Regions from separate parts of the Janthinobacterium sp. HH102 genome, predicted to be linked through region 3. Evidence: predicted binding sites of a transcription regulator. Region 3 holds the regulator's gene; each other region holds the start of a gene.

Region 1 (5,192 bases), 1.7 Mb from region 3:
GCTCGAAGAAAAGCCTGGCCAGCGGCGTACCGATGGCCAAGGTACTGTTTGCCACGCACTCGCTGGGCATGGTGATTTTGCCGCTGATGCTGTTCCACCAGATTCAATTGATGATCTGCGCCGTGATTGCGCAGCGCTATGCGCGGCGCGATGAGGCGCAGGAAGTGCCGGCGGCGACGCCGTGATGCGGCTCCTGCAGTAGCCGCAGCGCCTGCCGCAAGCCATCGACAATCACCGCGTAGGCCTGGCGCCGGCTCTCTTCGTCCCGTGCGCGCAGCACATATGACGGGTGATACACGGTCACCACCCAGCGCCCGTCGTGTTCGATGGGCGTGCCGATCAGCGGCGTCATGCTGGCCGCGCCATCCTGCAGCACGGATTTCAATGCCGTGCTGCCCAGCGCCACGATCACCTGTGGTTTGCCACGTTCGATCTCTTCTTCCAGCCAGCCATGGCAGGCGAGGATCTCGCGCTGGGCCGGGGTCTTGTGCAGGCGGCGCTTGCCGCGCGGTTCCCACTTGAAATGCTTGACGGCATTGGTCAGATAGATGCTGTCGCGCGCGATGCCAGCTTCCCGCATGGCTTTGTCCAGCAGCGCACCGGCCGGGCCGACGAACGGCAGTCCGGCCAGGTCTTCCTGGTCGCCCGGCTGTTCACCGACGAGCATGATGCGGGCGGTGTGCGGGCCTGTGCCGGGCACGGCTTGCGTGGCATGCTGCCACAGTTCGCAGCGGCGGCACTGGTCCAGTGTTGTGGCAGCCCCGCGCACCGGTTGGGCCCGCTCTGCGCTGATCGGGATCATGGCGGCGCCCTGCCGCTGTCCCACGCTGGCCGTCTGGCCCGTGCGCCGCTCGCCGTTGGCCGCGCCGCTCAGCATGGCGGGCACGATGGCGCCTTCGGGTAAATTTTTCCAGAAACGCGAGGGAATATGGCTGTGCAGCAAGTCCGCATTCACGCGCGCGGGGTTGAAGATGCTGCGGTAGTACGTCAGCCATAGCGCTTCGCCCGCATCGTCGATGTCGGCCGCGCCGCGCAGCAGGGCCGGTCCCGCGTGCAAGGTGGCGCCATCCCACAGCATGCTGGCGCCGGGCGTGGCGATCATCCAGCTGGCCTTTCCCATGCGGCGCGCGAAGTGGCGCGCCACCTGCGGCAGCACCTCGTGCGTGGGCTCGAACCAGGCGACAAAACGGGGCGCGCCGTCACTTTCGGCCCGCTCGCGGAAGCGCACGTAGGCATGCATGTCGTGCTCCTCGCGGTGCACGGCCTTGACCATGGCGTGCAGGCGCGCGCCGTCCGCGTCGGCCGGGGACACCACGTCGTGCTGGCCCTGCTGCCAGCGCCACAGCACCTGATACAGGAAGGCCCAGCGGTCATGCACGTTGAAACAGGCGGCGCTCTCCAGCAGTTCCACCAGCTGGCGGGGCAGGCGCAGCGGTGGCGCGCCGGTATCCGTGGCCTCTGGCGTGGAGGAAAACAGGTCGCCGTCGCCGGGCTGCGATTGCCAGGCCACGTCGGCAGGCGGCACGCCGCGCGCGATCAGTTCGCGCGCCGCCGCGCGCCACGCGTCGAACGATTGCGCCAGCCGCACGAACGTACTCATGCTGCCTGCAGCTCCGGCCATAAGTTCAATTGCTGCGGTGCGTCCGCCATGGCGCGGCGCAATTGTTCCGAGGCGGTGGTGTCGCGTGCGGGAAAGTAATCGGCCGTGATGATGAACGGGACAATCTTTTTCATGCTGCAGCGCAGGCGCGACAGGTCGGCATAGCGCACTTGCCGCAAACGGCGCAGGTCGACGATGCGCTGCGCGTTACGCAGGCCGATGCCGGGCACGCGCGCGATCATGTGCTGCGCCGCGCGGTTCAAGTCCAGCGGAAAATGTTCGCGGTGCGCCAGCGCCCACGCCAGTTTCGGATCGATGTCGAGCGCCAGGTTGCCGCCGCTGGCGGGCAGCAGTTCGCTGGCCTGGAAACCATAGCTGCGCAGCAAGAAATCGGCCTGGTACAGCCGGTGTTCGCGCAGCATCGGCGGCGGCGCCAGCGGCACGCTTTTCGGGCTGTCGGGGATGGGGCTGAAGGCCGAGTAGTACACGCGCTTGAGTTTATAGCTGCCGTACAGGGTCTCGGCCGTGGCGAGGATCTGCTGGTCGTCGCTGGCGTCGGCGCCAACGATCATCTGCGTGCTTTGCCCGGCCGGCGCGAAGCGCGGCGAGCGCGGTTCTTCGGCCTTTTCATCGAGCTTGCGGCGGATGGCGCCCATGGCCAGCTTGATTGTGTGCACGCTCTTTTCCGGCGCCAGTTTCTGCACGCTGTCCTGGGTCGGCAATTCGATATTGACGCTGAGCCGGTCGGCATAGCGGCCCGCCAGCGCGATCAGGGCCGGATCGGCGTCGGGGATGGTTTTCAGGTGGATGTAGCCGCGGAACTGGTGCACCTCGCGCAACTCGCGCGCCACCTGCACCAGTTGCTCCATCGTGTAGTCGGCCGACTGGATGATGCCGGAACTGAGGAACAGGCCGTCGATGTAGTTGCGCAGGTAAAAGTCGCTGGTCAGTTTCACCACTTCGGCCACCGTAAAGCGCGCGCGCGGCACGTTCGAGGTACGGCGGTTGACGCAGTACTGGCAATCGTACAGGCAGTAATTGGTCAACAGTATCTTCAGCAGCGAGACGCAGCGCCCGTCCGGCGTGTAGCTGTGGCAAATCCCCATGCCCGAGGTGGCGCCAAAACCGTCCTTGCCGATGGAATCGCGCTTCGGCGCACCGCTGCTGGCGCAGGACGCATCGTACTTGGCCGCGTCGGCCAGGATTTCCAGCTTGTCCGTCAATTCCATGGTGCACCTCGATATACTGTGTTTATATACAGTATATCAGGGAATCGGCCTGGTACCGGCTTGATCTGTGCAATGGCAGAACGCTATATATCGGTGTATATTACGGACCTGGTTCTTTTCTCATTCAGGATACGCTCATGTGCCTCACCTTGCGCCTCACCTCCCTCGCCCGCCTGCTTGGCGTCACCCTGCTCGCCACTGCCGCTACCTCCGCCCTTGCCGGCGAAGTGGTCGTGTCGGCCGCGGCCAGCCTGACGAACGCGTTCAAGGATGCGGCGCAAAGCTACGAGGCGCAGTATCCGGGCAGCAAGGTGTCCCTGAACTTTGCCGCCTCGGGCGTGCTGCTGCAACAGATCGTCAAGGGCGCGCCCGTCGACGTGTTTGCCTCTGCCGACCAGGAAACCATGGATGCGGCGCAAAAGCAGGGCCTGGTATTGCCGGCCGACCGCATGGACTTCGTCGGCAACAGCCTGGTGCTGATCGTGCCGCACGATAGCAAGCTGGGCATCAAAGCTTTGGCCGACCTGACGCACAAGGGCGTGACCCGCGTGGCCATCGCCAACCCGGCCAGCGTGCCCGTCGGCCGCTATTCGGAAGGCGCGCTGAAGAAGGCGAAGCTGTGGGAAGCCGTGCAGCCGAAAGCCATCGGCACGCAAAACGTGCGCCAGTCGCTCGACTATGTGGCGCGCGGCGAAGTCGATGCGGGCTTTGTCTACGCCACCGACGCGGCCATCATGAAAGACAAGGTGAACGTGGTGCTGGACGTGCCGCTCGACGCGCCCGTGCTGTACCCGATCGCCACCATCAAGGGCAGCGGCAATGCCGCCGAAGCGAAGCGCTTCGTCAGCTACCTGCAGACGGCACCTGCGCAAGCCATCCTGGCCAAGTACGGGTTTAAAAAGCCATAAAGTAAAAAGACTGTACATGGATATCGCCTGGACCGCGCTGGCCCTGTCGCTCAAAGTTGCGGCCTGGGCCACGGCGCTCAATTTGCTGCTCGGCATCGGTACGGGCTATCTGCTGGCGCGCACGCGTTTTCCGGGGCGCGAGCTGCTCGACGCCCTGCTGACCCTGCCGATGGTGATGCCGCCCACCGTGCTCGGCTATTACCTGCTGGTGCTGCTGGGCCGGCGCGGCACCCTGGGCATCTGGCTGCAGGACAACTTCGGCATCAACCTGATCTTTACGTGGCAGGGCGCCGTGATCGCTTCCACGGTGGTCGCCTTTCCCCTCGTCTTCAAGCCCGCGCGCGCCGCCTTCGAGGCGGTCGACGGGCAGCTCGAGCAGGCGGCCCGCGTGCTGGGCATTTCGGAGCTGGCGATTTTCTTCCGCGTCACCTTGCCGCTGGCCTGGCGCGGCATCCTGGCCGGCGTGCTGCTGGGCTTTGTGCGCGCGCTCGGTGAATTCGGCGCCACGCTGATGGTGGCCGGCAGCATTCCCGGCAAGACGCAGACCCTGTCGGTGGCCGTGTATGAAGCCGTGCAGGCGGGCCAGGATGAGGTGGCCAATACGCTGGTCGTGATTATCTCGCTAGTCTGCATCGTGGTGCTGCTGTCGGCTGGCCGCCTGGCGCCCGGGCGCGTCGCACACAAATGAGGCCTATGATGACGCCCATGCAACTCGACCTCGACATTCGCGCTACCTTGCGCTCCGGCAAACGCCGTTTCGACCTGCACGTGCAATGCACCTCAGGCAGCCAGCGCATCGCCATGTATGGCCCGTCCGGCGCCGGCAAGAGCATGACCCTCAAAGCCATTGCCGGACTGTTTACACCGGACGCGGGCCATATCCGCCTGAACGGGCGCACCCTGTTCGACTCGGCCGCCGGCATCAACTTGCCGCCGCAGCAGCGCAATGTCGCCTACCTGTTCCAGGATTACGCGCTGTTCCCGCACCTGACGGTGCGCCAGAACGTGGGCTTCGGCCTGGCGCGGGGCTGGTTCAATCCGCGTGCGCGCGAAAAATTGCAGACGGTCGAGCATTGGCTGGATGCATTCCACTTGCAGGAACTGGCGCACCAGTTTCCCGACGAGTTGTCCGGAGGCCAGCGCCAACGGGTGGCGCTGGCGAGGGCGCTCGTGGCGGAACCGGCCGCGTTGCTGCTCGACGAGCCGTTCGCCGCCCTCGATCCGGCCCTGCGTGTCAAAATGCGCCTGGAACTGAGCCAGTGGCAGCAGCGCCTGGACGTGCCCATGATCCTGATCACCCATGATCCGGAAGATGCGCGCATCCTGGGCGAGCATGTGCTGTACTTGCGCGACGGACAGATCGATAACAGGGAAGAACACATGGCATTGGGTGAACGCATTGGATAAATCAGCGGCAGCGGAAATCGGCCTGCAAGGCTCGGTATGGATGACGGT
Region 2 (5,192 bases), on a different replicon from region 3:
TGGGCTTGGTGCAATGAGAAGATCAGCACGGTGCTGGCCAGCGAGGACGCTACCGGCGCTGCAAGGCGCCACCGCACCGGCCGGCAGCCGGGATTCTAGAAAGCCCGCCTCGAGCGGATTGAGATAAATGAAAATTACGAAACAACAACGCGCAGCGAAAGCCAAGGCCGTGAATCAGGCAGCGGTTACGGCTATCCGTACACACTTCAAGGGGCCAGGAGCGCAAGCACGCATCATGCGTTTCACCGGCGACAGCTTGTACTTATCGTGTAGCTGGTTTGTGAAACTACTGTGCCTCGGCTCATGGAGCATCGTCGGTGGCTTGTTGATCGGACCTGAGCACGATCTACTCCTGTCTCAATTACATGCATGGTTGATCGAAACGCCAGTCGACCAGGTTTCGTCACAGTTGCAGTCCGGATTTATGTCCGTCGCAGAAGCATTCGTAAAGCTTAGTCTGCTCCTGGGGTTTGGTCAAAAACTACTGGCTGTGATTAAACCTGCCACAGAGGATGCCAAACGTTCCTTTTGTGAATCGCTGGCAAGTGGTTAACTTCGAATTGGAAAACGCTATATGAACGACAACCAGCTTGATGAAAGAATATTCGCTGCGATCCGCGAGGGAAACTGCAGCCGCGAGAAGCTGATGGAAATCGACGTGCTGAGAATGAGCACCTGGGCAGTTGTGGGCGGACGCCTGAAGGTGCTGACGAAGTGCGGCGTCTTGATTGCCAGTAAAGCCGGCTGGCGATTGGCTAAATAATTGGGTAAATCCACTGCTGAACCCCATGCCGCACTCGATGCGGTGAATGTCGAACAATTTTTCATCGGCTCCGATCCCCTGCATCCTGAAACTGTCCTCTAAATCCGAAAAATTCCGCGCTACCAGGCGCACCGTGCCGGCCGGCTGCCGGTGAATTAGAAAGGCCGCCGAGTAGCGGAACAGACCATGAACACTTGCAATTGCGCGACCGCTTGCCGTCCTTGCGGCTTGTTTCAAGTTATCGCTGGCCATCAGTATCCAGCGCCAAAACACCTTGAGAGCTGTGGTCTGTTCAAGCGTGAGCGCTTCGTCCGAGTCGAGTATGACGACGACTGGATGGTAGTGCTGCCAGGCGACGCCGAATCCATGCAAAGCGACAACGAGTACAAATACACTAAAACGGACGTACTTTTGACCCAAGATCAGTTCGAATCGCTGCCAGAGCATACCGGATTCTAACGAGGAAAATTTATGAAATTGTATTTAAGTGCCTTTATATTACTCTGGATTATTTCTGGCTGCGCGCCAAAAAACATCAAGCCAGAGGCAACTGCCACGAAATACACGGCACCTGATGAAAGTTCGTTGCCTCCAAGCATCCAGCACGTCGCGCCCGATATCGATATTAAGGAAACGCTATTTTACGCAACCGTGATAACCGATTCGCCCAACTTGGCAGTCAGAAAACTTTCTGAAGCCTTCAAGCCTATGAAAGGGCGGAGCTATGAGGTAGAAGTCAGGGTTATATCGCAGGGTGATGGTCAAAAATAGCACCACAAAAAATTCCCTCTCCCCAACTGCTAGGTTTGTTAGGCAGAAGGTCAGATAAATATACAAAATATGTCGTTGATTGCCACATTTACGTCAACGAATAAGGCCGAGGAATATTAATATGTCTCAGAACAGAGAGATTTTGGCACGCATGTTTGCTTTGAGCGCCATCGCCGACGCCCGCCGCGGCCCCCAACTGTCACCACATAACCAGCTGATGGCCGCATTGCTGGATGCCATAACTGATGCGCGTGAACGTCGAGATTTTCTCGTGGCTTCAGGCGATGCTGGTAGTCGCGCTTACCTGCAAATCAATGACCAAATCAGTCGGTGGGAATCAGCGCGCCGTAACAACCGATAAGTCCGAAAGTCGGCTGTAAAGCCCTATGCGGCAAAGGCATTGAAAGCTTAGCGTGGTGCTTGGCTTCGTCAGTAGGGTAGCCGGCGCCGCGCGCGAACACCGCGGTGGCCAGCACCAGGTCGACGGCGTGCTCCAGCTTCTGGTCAGCGCCTGGCCGGCGCCACCTTGTTCCTGCAGCTGATCATCACCCTGCCCTTCGCTGGTGCCGCCGGCGCACCGCGCTCGAGCACCGCGGTGGCCAGGACCACGTCGACGGCGCGCACCAGCTGCTGGCCAGCGCCTGGCCGGCGCCACTTTGATCCTGCAGCTGGTCATCGGCTGGATCCTCGCTGGCGCCATCCAGTTCCTGCAGCGGATCTCCGGCCGGAACCACCCGGGCGCCGCCGGCGCACCGCGCTCGAGCACCGCGGTGGCCAGGACCACGTCGACGGCGCGCACCAGCTGTTGGCCAGCGCCTGGCCGGCGCCACCTTGTTCCTGGAACTGATCATCACCCTGCCCCTCGCTGGTGTCGCCGGCCAGCCATCCCTCAACTTTAGTCGGTCGAATAATTTACACACGCCCAGAATATATACAGCGCGCTATACGCAGTCGTGACGGTCTAATTGACCGCATGCATCTAGCGGAAAACCCACCACAGGATTTTTGGGCGGCTACATGGTGCAATACGACATGCAAGACTTTTTGGAGATGAAAACGATGGGCAAGTTGATGAAAGTGGGACGCGTGCTGCGCGTATGGGCGGCGATTGGTGCCAACGTGGCGAAGATGTTGTATTACGTGGGGCGCGTGCTTGAAAAAGTCTAACGCCTCAGAATGAAGGCCACAGCCATTTTCCGGCCGGCGCCCCGCCTTAGCTACGAGGCTTGCGGCAGCTGCCGCACCGCCGCACGTTACCGTACTTGGGTCATTCCTGCCGGACTGCACAAAACGTTCTGTTGCCGCAGATTGTTTACCGGCTCTAAAGGTTTGCGATATACTGTACATTCATACAGCATATTGCGATCCAGCAACGGCAACGGCACATCATGATTGGCACTATATTCCCTTCCACTGCCGGCAGCAGCCCCAGCGATCCAGCGCTGTTGCCAGATATTTGGCGGGCAAGCGAGCTAGCCGTCTCGCGCGTGCCGACGATGTCCAGCGGCCATCTGGAACTGGATCAGGAGCTGCCAAACAAGGGCTGGCCGAGATCGAGCCTGGTGGAGTTGTTGTTGCAGCAATCCGGCATCGGCGAGCTCCAGCTGCTCAAACCAATCCTGAAAAAACTGTCGCGTTCGCGTCGCATCGCGTTGATCCAGCCGCCGTATATCCCGCATGCCAAGGCGTTGCAGGGCTGGGGCATCGAGGTCGACCGGCTGCTGTGGATGCGCGCCTCAAGCACCGGCGACGCGCTATGGACGGCCGAGCAAATCCTTAAAAACGGCAGTTGCGGCGCAGTCGTGCTATGGCAGACCAACGTCCGCGCCGAATCCCTCCGGCGCCTGCACCTGGCGGCGCAGGCCGCCGATACCCACTTCTGGCTGCTGCGGCCGATGGCCGGCCGCACCGAGGCCTCGCCGGCGCCGCTGCGACTCGGCCTGCGTCCTGCCCTGGGCGGAATCTCCATCTCGATGGTGAAGCGGCGCGGCCCGGCCGCCCAAGAAGAACTGTTCATACGACTGCCAGAAATGCCGGTCGGACGCCATCCATTCAAACACGATCATGCGGTTCCTCATCAGCCTATACCTACCCCTGCTATCGCTCGAAGCGCTGCGCCCCTGCTGGTCTGAACCCGGCAAGTTCGCCGTCATGGAGCATGGACAGGTGCGCGCCGTGTCGGCCCTCGCGGCCGCCGACGGCGTCACACCGGGGATGCGCCAGGCCGGCGTCGCCGCGCTCTCGCCCGACACCGTCACGCTCGAACGCAACCCGGCGCGCGAGGACGAAGCCATGAGCGCCCTGGCGCTCGCCTCGATGCGCTTCACGCCGGAAGTCGCGCCGCAGCCGGACTTCGGCCTGCTGCTGGACGTCGGCGCCAGCTTGCGACTGTTCGGCGGCCACCGACCACTATGCCGGCAAGTGCGCGAAAGCGCCCGCCAACTCGGTTTCACGGTTAGCTTGGGCGCCGCGCCGACGGCCGGCGGCGCCTGGCTGCTCGCGCGCGCACCGATCGGCCGGCGCCCGCCGCGCCGGCGTTGCGCGCGGCTCGACACGCTGGGGAAACTGCTCGACCGCCTCGGCGCGCGATCGCTCGCGGCGGCGGGGCCGCACCTCGATTGGCTGCGCGGGATCGGCGCGGCCGACCTGGCGGCGCTGCGCCGCCTGCCGCGCCCCGGCCTGCAGCGACGCACCGGCGCCCAGCTGCTGCAGGAGCTCGACCGGGCATATGGCGATTCGCAGGAAATGCATCGGTGGATCGCCGTCAAACCCCAGTTCGCGGAGTACATCGAAACGTTCGAGCGGGTCGAGCACGCGGAGGCGCTGATGCACGGCGCGACGGCGCTGATTCTTCAGATGACGGGATGGCTCACGGCGCAGCAGCTGGCGGTGGCGGCGTTCGCGCTGGATCTGGAACACGAGCGCGGCCGCGCGGCCGTGGCGCCGACCACACTGGAGATACGACTGGGCGAGCCGACGTGGAAGGAGCCGCACCTGCTGCGCCTGCTCAAGGAGCGCCTGGCCAAGGTCGAGTTGACCTCGCCGGTGATCGCGCTGCGCCTGCGCGCGCTGGACCTGCAACCGATGCTGCCGCCGACCGACCAGCTGTTCCCGGAGCCAGGCGGGTCGCCCGAGGATTTCACCCGTTTGCTGGAAGTCCTGTCGGCCAGGCTGGGGCCGGAGAACGTGCTCACGCCGGCGCTTGCGTCGGACCACCGGCCGGAGAATTGCAACAGCTGGGTGCCAGCGACCGCCAAGCCCGCGCGCGGCGCTGGCGATCCCGACCAGCTGGCCCGCCCGTCGCTGCTGCTGCCCAAACCGATCCGTTTGCTCATGCGCGATAACCGACCGTTTTACACCAGCGCGCTGCGCCTCATCAAGGGGCCGGAGCGCATCGAGGCCGGTTGGTGGAACGACCAAACCGTCGGGCGCGACTACTACATAGCGCAGGGCGCCGATACCACCTGCTACTGGATCTTCCTCGAGCGCAGCCAAGAGGCACAATGGTATCTGCACGGCCTGTACGGTTGAGCCATGGATTCCCCGACGATCTTACCAGCCTACGCGGAATTGCAGTGCGTAAGCCACTACACCTTTCTGCGCGGCGCATCGTCGCCGGAGCAGCTGGTCGACCGCGCCAAGGAACTGGGCTACAGCG
Region 3 (5,192 bases):
CATCGGCGCCGTGGTGCAGTCGCTGCTGCGCGCGGGCGACCATGTCGTCTCGTCGGCCTTTTTGTTTGGCAACACCAACAGCCTGTGGCAAACGGTGACGGGGCAGGGCATCGCCGTGTCCTTCGTCGACGCCACCGAGGTGGCCAACGTGGCGGCCGCCATCACGCCTGCCACGCGCATCGTGTTCGTGGAAACCATCGCCAATCCGCGCACGCAGATCGCCGACCTGAAAAAAATCGGTGACCTGTGCCGCGAAAAGGGCATCTTGTACATCGTCGACAACACGATGACGACGCCGTATTTGTTCCGCCCGAAAGCCGTGGGCGCGGGCCTCGTGGTCAATGCCTTGACGAAATCCATCGGCGGTCACGGCAATGCATTGGGCGGCAGCTTGACGGACACGGGCGTGTCCGACTGGACGCAGTATCCGAATATTTTCGAGAATTACAAGAAGGCGGCGCCCGCGCAGTGGGGCATCGCGCAGATCCGTGCCAAGGCCTTGCGCGACTTCGGCGCGTCCCTGGGGCCGGAAGCGGCGCACCATATCGCCGTCGGCGCGGAAACCATGGCCTTGCGCATGGACCGCACCTGCTCGAACGCCCTGGCGCTGGCCACCATGCTGGCCGCCGATCCGCGAGTGGCGGCCGTGCACTACCCGGGCTTGGCGTCGCACCCGCAGCACGCCTTGGCGAGCGACCTGTTCCGCAGCTATGGTTCGCTGTTCAGCTTTGAATTGAAGGATGGCATCGATTGCTTCGATTTCCTCAATCGTTTGAATCTGGCTATTCCCGCGAGCAACCTGGGCGACACGCGCACCCTGGTCATTCCCGTCGCCCACACGATCTTCTATGAGATGGGCGCCGAGCGCCGCGCCAGCATGGGCATCGCCGAATCGCTGATCCGCGTCTCCGTCGGTATCGAGGATGAGGTGGATCTGCTTGAGGATTTCCGCCAAGCACTCGATGTATAAGTCGCCGGACAAATGAAAAGGGCCGCAACAGTCATGCTGTTGCGGCCCTTTGTTCGTGCAGTCGTTTAATGCCAGTTGCGCATCAGTCCCACAGCCAGGCCTTCCAGGGCGAATTCATCTTTCGGCAGCAGTTCGATGACGGAAACTTAGGTGTCAGAACTTAGGTGTCAGGCATGAGAAGGGGCCGCAACTAAAAACTGGGGTCAGACCCGGCGGGTCTGACCCCGGCAGGCAACTTAATGCCAGCTGCGCATCAAGCCGACTGCCAGGCCTTCCAGGGCAAATTCATCTTCCGGCGACACGGTGATGACCTTGAAATCCGGGTTTTCCGGCAGCAATTCGATGACGGAACCCGTCTTCTTGTAGCGCTTGACCGTGACTTCGTCGCCGATGCGGGCCACGACGATCTGGCCATTCTTGGCGCTGTCGACCTTTTTGACGGCCAGTAAATCGCCATCCATGATGCCGGCGTCGCGCATGGACCAGCCGCGCACCTTCAGCAGGAAGTCGGGCTTGGCCGAGAACAGGGCCGGGTCCACGTTGTAGCTCGCTTCCAGGTTTTCCTGGGCAAGGATGGGCGAACCGGCGGCCACCCTGCCGATCAGGGGCAGCGACATCAGCAGCGCCGCCGGCACTTTCGATGGCGGCGCTTCGGCTGCCGCGCCGATCAGGCGGATGCCGCGCGAGGTGCCGGGCGAAATCTCGATCGCGCCCTTGCGGGCCAGGGCCTGCAAATGCTCCTCGGCCGCATTGGCCGATTTGAAACCCAGTTCATTGGCAATTTCGGCACGGGTGGGGGGAAAGCCCGTGTTTTCAATCGCGTCCTTGATCAGGTTCAGGATTTGTTCTTGTCGTGCTGTCAGCTTGATCATGAGCGGTGGGTGCATACTAAAATGCTGTCTATATGAACAGTCTGTATTTTTGTACAGTATCGCCCACTATGCAAGGGGATTTCCGTGTTTTCGGCGAATTTCGCAAGAAATACTTGTTCCCGGTCGAAAAGCACGGTGGTCCGCGGGCTTTTCGGGCACTGGCGCAAGCAATGATTGAAACGTTTGCAAAAGGCGGTTATAATCTTCGGCTGACCTTCCCACACCCGTCTTGACGCCGGGGTGGGCGATTATCAATCCGACCTGAAGGAGTTTGCATGCGTCATTATGAAATAGTCTTTATCGTCCATCCGGACCAAAGCGAGCAAGTGCCCGCGATGATCGAACGCTACAAAGCCAGCGTAACCACCCGCGGCGGTTCGGTTCACCGCGTGGAAGATTGGGGCCGCCGTCAAATGGCTTACTCGATCCAAAAGCTGCCTAAAGCACACTACATCTGCCTGAACATCGAATGCGACAACGAGACCCTGGTCGAGTTGGAAACAGCATTCAAATTCAATGATGCCGTGTTGCGTCACCTGACCGTTAAAATGAAGAAAGCTGAAACAGCTCCTTCGCCGATGATGAAATCGGTACAACGCGAAGACGCGGCCAAAAGCCACCGCACCGAAGCACCAGCAGCCGCTCCAGCCGCAGCAGCAGCTTAATTTTTGACCAGGATCGTGCGCTGAACCAGCTACAAGTCACCGCCATCATTGCCGAGCGCGAAATATTGCGCTATACCCCGGCAGGGCTGCCGATTGTGAATGCAGTATTGCAACACAGTTCGCAGCAGATGGAAGCAGGGATTGCCCGTTTGACCGAGTTTGATGTTGCCGCGCTAGCCGCTGGCGAAATTTCAGGCCGGTTCAGTCAGGCAAGCTTGGGCGGGGTGTATCAGTTCACGGGTTTCCTGGCCAGGAAGAGCCGCAACAGCAAGAGTTTGGTGTTTCACATCATTGATTTTAGTGCAGTCAATTCTGACTAGCGCATTTTAGATACAGGAGCCTGACATGGCATTCGGTAAAAAGTTCGACAAAAATAAGCTCAAGCTTAAAGAAAAACGCAAACAGCAAAACCCTTTGTTCAAACGTAAGAAGTTCTGCCGCTTCACGGCAGCTCACGTTGAGCAAGTCGACTACAAAGACGTCGACACGCTGAAAGACTTCGTCCAGGAAAACGGCAAGATCATGCCAGCACGCCTGACCGGTACCAAAGCGCACTACCAGCGCCAAGTCGACACCGCAATCAAGCGCGCTCGCTTCCTCGCGCTGCTGCCATACACCGATCTGCACCACGCTTAATCGGTCAGATATTCCTGGAGAAGAACTATGCAAATCATTCTGTTAGAAAAAGTTGTAAACGTCGGTAACCTCGGCGAAGTCGTCAAAGTCAAAGACGGTTACGCACGTAACTTCCTGATCCCGCAACGCCTGGCACGTCGTGCTACGGCAACCGCTGTGGCTGAATTCGAAGTCAAGCGCGCCGAACTGGAAAAAGCTGCTGCCGCCAAACTGGCCGCATCGCAAGCCCAGGGCGAAAAACTGAGCGGCCTGACCGTTCAAGTTGCTCAAAAAGCTGGCGTCGATGGCCGTCTGTTCGGTTCCGTCACCAACTTCGACATCGCTGAAGCGCTGACCAAGCAAGGTTTTGCTGTTGAAAAAGCACAAATCCGCATGCCTACCGGCCCGCTGAAGATCGTTGGCGAGCACAACGTTTCGGTTGCTCTGCACACCGACGTGGTCGTGGAAGTTGTTATCGCTGTCGTTCCAGACGCGAACGCGTAATCGCCTGCGGGCCTGGCCCGCAAGCGCTGCCGCACTATGAAAAGCCGGGTTCGCCCGGCTTTTTTGTGGCCTTTTTTTCGCTCATTTTCAGCCCTTTATTTTTGCCGGCACGCCGAAGCGGGTATAATTCGCGCCATGAACGCCCCCTCTGATCCGCAACTGGATTCCCTCCGTATTCCGCCGCATTCGATCGAAGCAGAACAATCCGTTATCGGTGGTCTGCTGCGCGACAATGCCGCCTATGACCGCATCGCCGACTTCATGCATGCGGAGGATTTCTATCGCTATGACCATCGCATCATCTTCGAGCAAATCGTCAAGATGGTTAACGCTTCCAAGCCAGCCGATGTCATTACTGTTTTTGAAACCCTGACCCAGCTCGGCAAGGCCGATGACGTGGGCGGACTCGCTTACCTGAACGCCATGGCGCAAAACACGCCATCGGCCGCGAACATCCGGCGCTATGCCGAGATCGTGCGCGACCGCGGCGTACTGCGCAAACTTATCACCGTCGCCGACGATATCTCCGGCACGGCCTTCAGCCCGCAAGGCAAGGAAGTCAAGCAGATGCTTGACGAGGCCGAGTCGAAGATTTTCGCCATCGCCGAAGAAGGCGCGCGCGGCGCCCAGGGCTGGACCGCCATCCAGCCCCTGCTGACGCAAGTGGTCGAGCGCATCGACGAACTGTACAGCCGCGACAACCAGAGTGAAATCACGGGCGTGCCCACCGGTTTCATCGACCTCGACCGCATGACCTCGGGTCTGCAGCCGGGCGACCTGGTGATCGTGGCGGGCCGTCCGTCGATGGGCAAGACGGCGTTTTCCGTCAACATCGGCGAAAACGTGGCCATCGACAGCGGCTTGCCCGTGGCCGTGTTCTCGATGGAGATGGGCGGCGCCCAGCTGGCCATGCGTATGCTCGGCTCCGTCGGACAGCTGGACCAGCACCGCCTGCGCACGGGCCGCCTGAACGACGAAGACTGGCCGCGCCTGACGAATGCAATCCAGAAGATGAACGACGCGCAGTTGTACATCGATGAAACGCCGGCGCTCAATTCCATCGAATTGCGCGCCCGTTCGCGCCGTTTGTCGCGCCAGTGCGGCAAGCTGGGCCTGATCATCGTCGATTACTTGCAACTGATGTCGGCCAATACGCCGGGCGACAACCGCGCCACGGAGATTTCCGAGATTTCGCGTGGCTTGAAAGGCCTGGCGAAAGAACTCGGTTGCCCCGTGATCGCGCTGTCACAGTTGAACCGCTCGCTGGAACAACGCCCGAACAAGCGTCCCGTGATGTCCGACTTGCGCGAATCGGGCGCTATTGAGCAGGATGCCGACGTGATCCTGTTCATTTACCGCGACGAGGTGTATAACCCCGACTCGCCGGACAAGGGGACGGCCGAAATCATCATCGGCAAACAACGTAACGGTCCAATCGGCAGCATCCGCCTCACCTTCATGGGGCAGTACACCAAATTTGGCAATTACAGTGGTGGCCTGGCGCTTTACCAAGGCGACTAAGACTCAGCAGCACTGATATTCCATTGGCCGCCCCCTCATACGGGG

Evidence for each region. Region 3 encodes LexA, which represses DNA repair genes until DNA is damaged. Its sites were predicted from a motif close to ACTGTATNNNNATACAGT; they were not measured.
Region 1: the regulator LexA is predicted to act here: its motif matches at 2,845-2,862, upstream of JAB4_RS01240 (putative DNA modification/repair radical SAM protein).
Region 2: the regulator LexA is predicted to act here: its motif matches at 2,873-2,890, upstream of imuA (translesion DNA synthesis-associated protein ImuA).

What each region holds. Positions count from the first base shown of each region.
Region 1 covers NZ_CP062062.1:284,146-289,337, reverse strand. Annotated here, with positions in the region: gene JAB4_RS01250 (bile acid:sodium symporter family protein) at 1-185, shown strand, start outside; gene JAB4_RS01245 (UdgX family uracil-DNA binding protein) at 137-1,600, opposite strand; gene JAB4_RS01240 (putative DNA modification/repair radical SAM protein) at 1,597-2,829, opposite strand; gene modA (molybdate ABC transporter substrate-binding protein) at 2,967-3,737, shown strand; gene modB (molybdate ABC transporter permease subunit) at 3,754-4,425, shown strand; gene JAB4_RS01225 (ATP-binding cassette domain-containing protein) at 4,434-5,144, shown strand; gene JAB4_RS01220 (TOBE domain-containing protein) at 5,185-5,192, shown strand, end outside.
Region 2 covers NZ_CP062063.1:37,360-42,551, reverse strand. Annotated here, with positions in the region: gene JAB4_RS28945 (hypothetical protein) at 128-553, shown strand; gene JAB4_RS28940 (hypothetical protein) at 482-1,210, opposite strand; gene JAB4_RS28935 (hypothetical protein) at 1,235-1,534, shown strand; gene JAB4_RS28930 (hypothetical protein) at 1,656-1,895, shown strand; gene JAB4_RS31010 (hypothetical protein) at 2,567-2,701, shown strand; gene imuA (translesion DNA synthesis-associated protein ImuA) at 2,923-3,666, shown strand; gene JAB4_RS28920 (DNA polymerase Y family protein) at 3,599-5,065, shown strand; gene JAB4_RS28915 (error-prone DNA polymerase) at 5,069-5,192, shown strand, end outside.
Region 3 covers NZ_CP062062.1:4,942,785-4,947,976, reverse strand. Annotated here, with positions in the region: gene JAB4_RS22575 (cystathionine gamma-synthase family protein) at 1-970, shown strand, start outside; gene lexA (transcriptional repressor LexA) at 1,207-1,842, opposite strand; gene rpsF (30S ribosomal protein S6) at 2,118-2,507, shown strand; gene priB (primosomal replication protein N) at 2,528-2,827, shown strand; gene rpsR (30S ribosomal protein S18) at 2,853-3,143, shown strand; gene rplI (50S ribosomal protein L9) at 3,171-3,626, shown strand; gene JAB4_RS22545 (replicative DNA helicase) at 3,762-5,147, shown strand.